DNA from 3 places in the Lactobacillus sp. ESL0260 genome. Region 1 is predicted to be linked to each of the others. Evidence: predicted binding sites of a transcription regulator. Region 1 holds the regulator's gene; each other region holds the start of a gene.
The links. Region 1 encodes NrdR, which represses ribonucleotide reductase genes. Its sites were predicted from a motif close to ACACNATATATNGTGT; they were not measured.

Region 1 (3,289 bases):
ATCCTAAAATAATAACTGGTGATGCAAAAGAATTTAAAAAGCAGTTAGCTGGTAAAAGAATAGAAACAATTGATCGTTATGCCAAATATTTGCTTATTCGTCTTAGTGGTCATTTAACCGTGGTATCGCATTTACGCATGGAAGGTAAATATCGTTTAGTCAAAGTAAATACCAAAAAAGATAAACACGATCATGTGCAAATTGTTTTTAACGATAATTCTGCTTTGCGTTACAATGATGTGCGTAAGTTCGGGCGCATGCAGTTGATTACAACGGGCACAGAGAAAGAAAGTACCGGTATTGGCAAATTAGGCGCTGAACCAAATTCACAGGCGTTTACAGTTTCATACTTGCAAAAAGGCCTAGCTCGTAAAAAGAAAAATATCAAAAATACCTTGCTTGATCAGTCAGTTGTGGCCGGTCTTGGTAACATTTACGTAGATGAAGTTTTGTGGGAAACAAAAATTCACCCATTAAGTATGGCTAATAGTATCCCAGCAAAAAAAGTAGCAGAACTGCATGATAATATTAATTCGTTGATAGAATTGGCCATAGCAGAAAGGGGTACTACTGTTCATACATATCTTGATGCTAATGGCAAGACTGGTGGTTTTCAAAAAATGTTGCAGGTCTATGGTCATAAAGGCGAACCTTGTGAACGTTGCGGAACCCCTCTTGAAAAAATTAAAGTAAACGGCCGAGGAACTACTTTTTGCCCTAAATGTCAGGTGATTTATAAATGACAACTATTTTGGGCTTAACTGGTGGAATAGCCAGCGGCAAAAGCACAGCAGATATCTTTTTTAAAGAAAAGCACATACCCGTGATAGACTGTGACCAAATAGCTCATGATATTTTAAATGTTGGTAATAAAGGCTATGAATTAGTCAAAAAGCAATTTGGTGCACAAATAATCAATGAAGATCAATCAATCAACCGATCAGTTTTAGGCCAAATAGTTTTTAATGACGCAAAGCAGCTTGACATTCTTAATAAAATTACCCATCCGTTGATTTTTAAAGAAATACAAGCTAAAATTGCGCTAAACAAGGTTGCTAAAAAGCCTTTAATTATTGTAGATGCACCAGTTTTGTTTGAAGCAAATGGTCAAAAATATTGTGACTGCACTTTATTAATTGCCATACCTGAATCTTTGCAGTTAAAGCGGCTGATGTTAAGGGATCATTTAAGTAAAGATGCTGCTTTGAAACGTATTCGCAGTCAGATGTCCTTGTCTCAGAAAGAAAAACTAGCTGACTTTGTAATTAATAATGTTGGTACAAAGCAAGATCTGAAATATCAACTTGAGCAGTTGCTTCTTAAAATAAAAGAGGAGTATTAATATGGAATGTCCTAATTGTCATAAAAATGCATCAAAAGTAATAGATTCTCGCCCCAGTGATGAAAATCGTGCAATCAGACGGCGGCGTGAGTGTGAAAACTGTGGCTTTCGTTTTACTACGTTTGAAAGAGTCGAGACGACACCACTACTGGTAATCAAAAATGATGGCACTCGTGAACCTTTTAACCGGAAAAAAATTTTACACGGTGTTATGGCTGCGGGTCAAAAGCGCCCAATATCTAGTTCACAATTTGAAGAATTAGTTGATCATGTAGAAAACAAAGTCCGTCAGCAAGGAGTTAGTGAGATTTCTTCCAAAAAGATTGGTCAATTAGTAATGGATGAACTGGCTAAAATTGATGATGTCGCTTATATTCGTTTTGCCTCTATTTATCGTGAATTCAAAGATATGTCCAGCTTCATGAAAACCATGGAAGATATGATTGCAAAAAGGGAGAAAGGTAATTAATTATGTTTGAGACAAATGATCCCAAACAACCATTTTTCATTGCTAACAGGGTGGACATTTTTCCGAAGGATTTACGGGTTTTAATCAAATTATACCAGCCGCTCATTGGATCTCTGGCGCTGGCAGTTTATTTAAGCTTAAATGAAGACTACAATCCGCAAGCGATGCTCTCTGATGCCAAAGGTCTCTATTTTTTGCAGGAGCAAGCCGACTGCGATATCAAAAAATTATTTCCCGCGTTGCATAAACTTGAAGCTGTCGGTTTAATTGAAAGCCATTTGCTTGCTAACCAAATTATGGGTCAGGTTTTATGTTTTAAACTTAAAAGTGTTCCTTCCAGCAGTGAGTTTTTTACCACCGCACTTTTAGCAAGTTTATTAAAAGAAAAAGTGGGTGTTACAGCCTTTAATAAATTGAGCCATGAGTTTGCTAGAGAAACTAAGCAAAGTCAAAGCAGTATCAGTGGAATTAAGGAAGCACCTAACGTATCTGCATCCTTTATGGAAGTTTTTCATTTACCTGACCAAGAAGCAATTGATCCTTCTATTGATGTGAAAAAAGCTGCTAAAGAAAACAGTTCTGTTTCTAAAGCTTTTGCTACCGTCAATGAGCAAGAGCATATTGACTGGGATTTTATGAAACAGCAATTTGAAATTTATCAAATCGCGGGCAGCGAAATTGATCAGAATGAAGAAGCTATTCGAGCTGTTATGCGCATGTACGGACTTTCCGAGCAAGAATTTGTTGATGAAGCAATACCTTGCTTACATGGTGATTATCATTTAAATATGCGTCAAATTAAGCAATCTATCGCTAACAGTATTCATGGCAGTGATACGCGCCAGCATTTGCCAAAAAAAGAAGAACTAACAGACAAGCTTGTCAATACTAGTCACTTAAATGAAGATGAACAACAGCTATTGCAGAAAGCTCAATCTGATACTCCAGCCCAGTTTTTGTATCATTTAAAAACTGAGCGGAATGATTTTGTTGATGCCAGTGAATATCAAGTGCTTGATAATTTATATAACGATAAGGGAATGCCGGCAGAATTGCTTAACGTTTTGACTTATGCTTGTTTAAAAAGTGGTCCTAATATCTCTTTTCGCTTGGCAAATAAAATACTTCATGATTGGCTGCAACACGGGGTTAAAACTGCTAGTCAAGCCTTGGAATACATGGACAAGAGAAAAAGGGCACAAAAGCAAAGAGGCAATCGATATCATGCTTATACTGCCAGAAAAACGGTTGAAAAGGGCACTGATTGGAACAAGCAAAAGCCAAAGGTAAAATCGGATGTTTCCAGTGCAGAATTAAAAGAATTTTTCAAGAATTTTGAAGATCAAAACGGCATGAAGTAGGTGAAATAAAATGCAACCCATCAAAAAACTTATGGTTAAAGGACAAACAGCTAAAGCAGATGAGGAAAGTACAGCTAAAATAAAGCAAAAAGTTTTGGCTGAGCCCAAAGTGCAGCA
Region 2 (3,289 bases), on a different contig from region 1:
AGAAGCTTGGAACCGAATCCGTTGAATGAGGTAGCCGGCGTAGTGGAAGTGCATTCCTTCAGAAGCTCCCGCTAATTTGGCCACAGTACCTGAAGGTTTAACAGTAGTATGTTTAATTGACTCGTTGCAGCTTAAAGTCTTGCTGTATTCTTTATCAGCATCAACGACAGCTTGGTAAGCGGAAGTGACCATTTTAATTCCTTGAGGATCGTAAATTGGCTTCTTAATCTTTTCACCGGTTTCTTCATCAACGCTGTCTTCAAAGCCGGTAACAACGCGGTGACCTAAATCATTTAAGAGCCAGTCCTGAATACCTGACATTGAAACACCAATTCTCCGGTTCTTGGAAATGATGTTGCGGGATATTTCCCAGTCGTAGTCACTAAAGGTTACTCGTTTAGCAAAGCGAGTTGCCATTCTGAAAACATCTTTTAAATCCCAGTTTTCTTGCTCGGCAATATACGGGAATACTTCAAACAGGTTGCATGGTTCACCATTACCCAAGGAAATTTCTCCACAAGGGTTCGTACCTTCAACATCACCGTCAATATCTTTTTGATAACCGTCAATGATCCGGCCATAATTACGAGATAAATCCAGGTTAACTATTCCCGGTTCACCATTTTCTCTAATACCGTTTGCGATTGGTTCATATTCATCAAAGTTAGAATCAATGGCTACACTGTTGTTTGAGGCCCAACGGTGGTGGTAAAGTTTGTCTTTATCTTGTTTCATAGTGATAAAGTCTTGGTCGGTGCTTGTACCTAAAGCTAGTTCCGCTGACCTTCTTACATTACCAGCAACGACTGTTTTACCAATCAGGTTGCAGATATCCGTACAATCAACAGAAGTTAAGTTGCCACTAGCCCGGTTGTTAATAATGTTGTTAATATCGAAAAACATTTCCACTAATGGCATAGGACCAGAAGCGGTACCGCCAAAGCCGTGAATTTTAGCTCCGTAAGGACGAATTCTGCTGATGTCAAGTACCAGCTTGGTCTTATTCTCGGGATTAGTTTGATTGAAGTGCATGTCGATTAAACGGGCATTAGCTAAAACCCAACCTTCGCGAGTATCAGGCAAATTGTAATAAACGTAATCTGATTTGTCCTTGCTTTGCTTGGCCCATTCATCTTTATCCGTTGCACCAAGTTTAACTGAATCAGCGTATGAAGCACTCTTTTTATCAATTACAACCGTTAAATCAATTTTATTATCAACTGTAGGAATCTTTTTAATATTGTCTTGGACAACAGAAAAGCCAACGCCGCCACCTTTCATTGATTCGTCAAAAAGAAATGAAAAAGGCATTGAAACTGCTTCTTGCGTTTGACCTAAATAGTCGGGAACTATATGGCTATCACCGTATTTTTGTGGCCGAATAGCAATAAACCAGCAATTATTTAACGAGTCACCATTGCGCTTTTGGTAGTCGGTGCCGGAAACCCACAGATTACGTCCAGAAGGCGTTGCTCCTAAACCGTACACTAGTTTAAATAAATCCTTGGCTTCGTTTGTTAGTTCAGCGACTACTTCTTTTGAAGGAGTGCCTTTGAGACGAGGATCAAGGTTAATGTTGCCCTCAATTACACGTTTAACCGTTTCGTCCCAATTTTCGGAACGATTTTTTTCCGGAAGCCATCTGGCATAGGTTCGTTTATAAGTAACCCAGCCAAGTTCTCCCCAATGGGGGGTGACATTTTGTTTCACTTGATCAATGTAGCCCTGATCCAACGTTATGCTCGTATTTTTCATATTCAAAGTCACTCCTTAAAATTAATTATTGTTCCACAGATACATTATCTATGGTGTCCACTAGAACTATACCACAATATCTTGTATTTGATAGAGAAAAATTTAGTCTCAAACACAAGTAAAAGTCACAACGTGATGTGCGAGTAAGTTATCGAGGTTAATAAAAAATCATATAGCATTCGCAAATATAAAAAAGCATAATAAGTTAAAAGTGATACTTATTATGCTTGAATATATGTTTAATTTTGGAGATAAACTAGCGTCTAACTAGGGCAAATATGAGAAAAATGACTCCCAGAAAAACAGCTACCGGAAGCAGTAATTGAACAAAGAAAAAGAAGGTCAGAGCACAAGTCAGAAGGAAAAATAGAATTTTAAAGATGCCAATACCCATTTTGACAAAAAGCCAAATGAGAAAAAAAATCAATAATAGTGTAAACATGCTCAATCACCCCTTTTGCTAAAATTAAAGGATATTATAGCTTATTTTGTGAAATAGCAGTAGCAATGCAACCCAAAATTTAAAAATAGTTAATTATGTTCTTTAGCTGTGAAATATTGTTATAATGAATCTCCACACTAATTTTTAGTGAATACGTGTTATATTCTGAGGAATAGTTGGAGAGGAAGAACATGCTTGCGTTATAAACAAATAATTTTTGATGTTGATGATACCTTAATTGACTTTGCTGCTACAGAAAGTTTTGCTCTGCAGAGTCTTTTTAAAGCGCACCAATGGCCGTTAACTGATGAGCTGCAGCGGGACTATCATGCATATAATCAAGGTCTGTGGCGTGAGCTTGAGCAGGGCAAGATCGACTATGAGCAGCTGAGTAAAATAGCTTTTGCCAATTTTATTAAATCTAAATTCGGGATTGAAATTGACGGCTTAGCAGTAATGAACGAATACCGCTCTTATTTTGGCGAAGCACATAAACTGCTCCCGGGTGTAGTTGATACTTTACGCTATGCCAAAAAACAAAATTATGCATTGACTATTTTAAGTAATGGCGAAGCATATATGCAAAGACATCGGCTACAATTAGCCGGAATCGCTAATTATTTTTCGTTGATTGTGACATCAGAAGAAGCAGGATTTGCTAAACCTGATGCCCGTATCTTTGATTACTTTTTTGCTCATACTAAAATCGGCCCGGAACAAACAGTTTTCTTTGGTGACGGTTTGCAGTCAGACATACTAGGTGCAGAAAAATATGGCTTTGACAGTATTTGGTATAACCACCGGAAACGGAAAAATACGATGAACTTGCATCCGTTATACGAAGTAACTACCTATCCTGAATTTGTGGCTTTACTTAAAAGCGACTTCCAAAAACAACCGCAATAATTGCTATCTTTTACTGTAGAAGTATAGTTCAATCCGGTATAATGATGGGAGAGGTGAAAAATTATGACTAGCAAAATTCATTCTTTAAATGATACTTATGAACTAAATAATGGCGTCAAAATACCGGTTATCGGACTGGGAACCTGGCAAACTCCTGACGGTGAAGTTGCTCAAAAAACCGTTGAG
Region 3 (3,289 bases), on a different contig from region 1:
AGTACAACTTCTCTAGCCTGCTTATCAGTTATAAAGTCTAGCTTGTCACCATCTATCTCCATTTTAGGTGAGTAGTCATACTTTTCATACCAAGGTTTATAGTAGCGTAAAAGCCGCTTATAATAATCTTCCAGTGTTGCATCATAGCTCAATTGTTCATAAGGTCGACCACGCTTTTGAATTCTTTTAATCATGGTGTCGTATGAAACTTTAATATGAACCAGCAAGTCTGGATTTTTCTTGGGCATATGTTTGAGCTCACTCATCATATTATTAAGCAGTTCGTAATAGGTAGCTACTTCTTCTTTCGTTGCACGACCAATGTCCGCATTCATTTGGAAGAAAAGGGCATCCTCATAGATTGAACGATCAAGAACGTTATTATCATCAGTTAATGCATCCTTGATACTACGAAAACGAGTGTTTAGGAAAAATACCTGAAGTAAAAATGCATACTTTTTAGGATCGGCATAAAAAAGTGGCAAAACAGGATTGTTATCGACACTCTCATAAAATGGTTTGGTTCCTAAATACTTAGCTAAAATACTGGTTAAACTGGATTTACCGGCTCCAATTGGCCCGCTTAAAACAATAACTGTCATCACGTTCCTTCTCTATTCTAAATTGCCTATTGCGTGCAACTTATTATCAATCTGATTTAAAACTTCTTTTTTAGCATCTTCATCGCAGATAAAATCGTATTTATCCCCGTCGATCTTAATCTTAGGCGAGGCATCGTATTTTTCATACCACGGTTCATAATACTTAATTAGCCTAGCGTAATAGTCTTTTAAACTAGGATCGGTACTGATTTGCTCAAATGAACGGCCCCGCTTTTTAATGCGTTTAAGCATTGTATCAAGGGAAACATGAATGTAAATTAGTAAATCTGGCTTTTTGCTGGGATTACCTGGGGTATCTTCCATCATGTTTTCGAGTAAGCTGTCGTATATCTTAAATTCAGTAGGGTCAGCTACTTTACTGTCCGCGTTCATTTTGAAAAAGAGTGCATCTTCATAAATTGAACGGTCAGATACACTATTTTTTTCACGAATTGCTTGGTTGATTTGTGCTAAACGGTGGTTAAGCAGATAGATATTAAGCAAAAAAGTATAGCGTTTCATGTCTTGGTAATATAAAGGAAGAACAGGATTATTATCAACTCCCTCATAAAAGGCTTGTGTACCTAAGTGCTCAGCTAAAATACTAGTTAAACTGGATTTACCGGCTCCAATTGGCCCACTTAAAACAATAACTTGGATCACGTTCTTTCATAAATACAATATATAGATTCTTATTTAGTTTAATACGAGATATAGTGGTATACAAGCAAAAAGTAAATTAAAATTTTAATCAAAAAGTCAAGTCATTTTGTATAATACAGAATAAAAAATTAAGTATTCAAGTAAATAATTTATTACAAAATTAGATGTTACACGTGAAACCAAAAAATCTGACTGATAAATTTTAATTAATTATTTTACTGAGGATTGATGCCGATATCATTCGGTATTAAGCCCTTTATTCTGTGCTTTGATTCTTTCAAATTTGTAGTAAATAAAGTAGTCGATAATTGCTCGTTTTGATTGCATTAAGTATAATAAGTGATTTTGCAATTATAGAACGAATTATTTTTTAAAGGCTCGAAAAAGTTGCAGTTGATATTTATATACTGCTGCTATGGGAAAATTCTAAGAATGAAAATTAAAAAGAAATTGTTTTAATGTTAAAAAAGATATAAGATAGTAAGTAAATTATAAAATTATTAGTAAATGATGGAAGTAAGAGGGCATAACTGATATCTTGAAAAGATTTTTATCCTTAGATAGTACAACTCCTGCTGTAAGTACCAGTTAAGAGTCTTTTGAAGAAGTAATGCAAAAACCATATTATTCTATTAAACCAAAATCATTTTAGTATTAACTCTAAAAATAGGGATTTAGACAGGAAGTAAATCATGGACGATACTATAACAAAATTTTCGCTTTGGACCTACATTAAACGTAATTCAGGCATGTATGTAATTTTAGCCATCCTCTATTTTGGGCGGAATTTAGCACAAACTGCTGCCAGCATTTTTAAAGGTAATGCACTTACTGCTTTGACTCAGCACAGTTTAAAGGGCTTTATTGTTGATACAGGTTTAAACTTGCTTAGCTGGGGCTTTTTTCTGATTTTCTTTTTTTGTAGTTCACGGTATTCCGCTGTAATCATCAAGGCCGTTGATAATTCCATTAGGAACGCATTAGCCCATATAATTGGTCGCCAAGAGTATGAAGATTTCAACAAGCACACGGAAGCTGATTATGTTTCCTGGTTTACTAACGATATAAACCAAATTAATCAAGATGGCTTTTTCAGTTTAGAGCAAACATTTAGCAGCGCACTCCTAGGAATTATTGCCAGTGTCATCCTGTTTTTTTACCATCCACTCTTATTTGTAACCACTTTGGTTTTTGCTGTTATTATGATTTTATTTCCCCGTCTTTTTAAGAAAAAGTTGGAGGAATTATCGCAAAAACAAAGCAAGCAAAATGAGGTATTAACGTCAAAAATAACCGATGTTCTTGAGGGCTTTGTCAACCTGCTCACGCTTGGTCAGCAAAAATTGCTCAATAAAATAGTTCTTGCGGCATCAGATAAGACTGGACAGGCTCGGGTTAATTACATTACGGAAATGTCATTCTCTAATTCATTGATTAATCTGATAAGTATATCTGCTCAAACTATTTTAACTGTTGAATCCGGATATCTGGCCTTTCACAATCAGATTCCAATTGGAGCTATTTTAATTGTTGGTTCAATGTCCGGGAATGTTTTTGGCAGCTTGACAGAAATCAGTATTGATCTAACTTCAATTCGGGCAGTTCAACCTATTTTTGACAAATATAATAAATTAGCTAATACGCAGGAAAAAACAGGGGATAAGAATGTTGCTCCTTTGACTCAGCAAATTGCATTTAGCGACCTTTCGTTCAGCTATCCTAATAATGACAGACCTATTTTAACGAATGTTGCCGGCAGCATTAAGCGAGGCGAACGGGTAGCTATTGTTGGTCCGTCAGGCTGCGGTAAGTCGACCCTGGTAAAATTAATTGGTGGTTTGTTAACCGGCTATCAAGGATCACTTACTTGGGATGACAATGAATACCGTGAGCTTAGTCTGCGGTCACTACATAAACAGATCGCTTATATTGATCAGTCAGCCTATATTTTTGATGGCAGCCTGCGTTATAACATCACTTTAGGCCGAGAGACAACTGAAGAAGAGCTGAAGACTGCGATTAAG

Region 2: a site for NrdR is predicted at 1,827-1,842, ahead of nrdJ (ribonucleoside-triphosphate reductase, adenosylcobalamin-dependent). Genes of this name have one in related genera too.
Region 3: a site for NrdR is predicted at 1,307-1,322, ahead of F5ESL0260_RS09115 (deoxynucleoside kinase). Genes of this name have one in related genera too.

The regions. Positions count from the first base shown of each region.
Region 1 is NZ_REHO01000012.1:79,244-82,532, reverse strand. It holds gene mutM (DNA-formamidopyrimidine glycosylase) at 1-743, shown strand, start outside; gene coaE (dephospho-CoA kinase) at 740-1,342, shown strand; gene nrdR (transcriptional regulator NrdR) at 1,344-1,811, shown strand; gene F5ESL0260_RS06020 (DnaD domain protein) at 1,814-3,172, shown strand; gene dnaI (primosomal protein DnaI) at 3,183-3,289, shown strand, end outside.
Region 2 is NZ_REHO01000002.1:66,854-70,142, forward strand. It holds gene nrdJ (ribonucleoside-triphosphate reductase, adenosylcobalamin-dependent) at 1-1,755, opposite strand, end outside; gene F5ESL0260_RS00485 (YjjG family noncanonical pyrimidine nucleotidase) at 2,393-3,103, shown strand; gene F5ESL0260_RS00490 (aldo/keto reductase) at 3,167-3,289, shown strand, end outside.
Region 3 is NZ_REHO01000013.1:594,399-597,687, reverse strand. It holds gene F5ESL0260_RS09120 (deoxynucleoside kinase) at 1-602, opposite strand, end outside; gene F5ESL0260_RS09115 (deoxynucleoside kinase) at 615-1,265, opposite strand; gene F5ESL0260_RS09110 (ABC transporter ATP-binding protein) at 1,958-3,289, shown strand, end outside.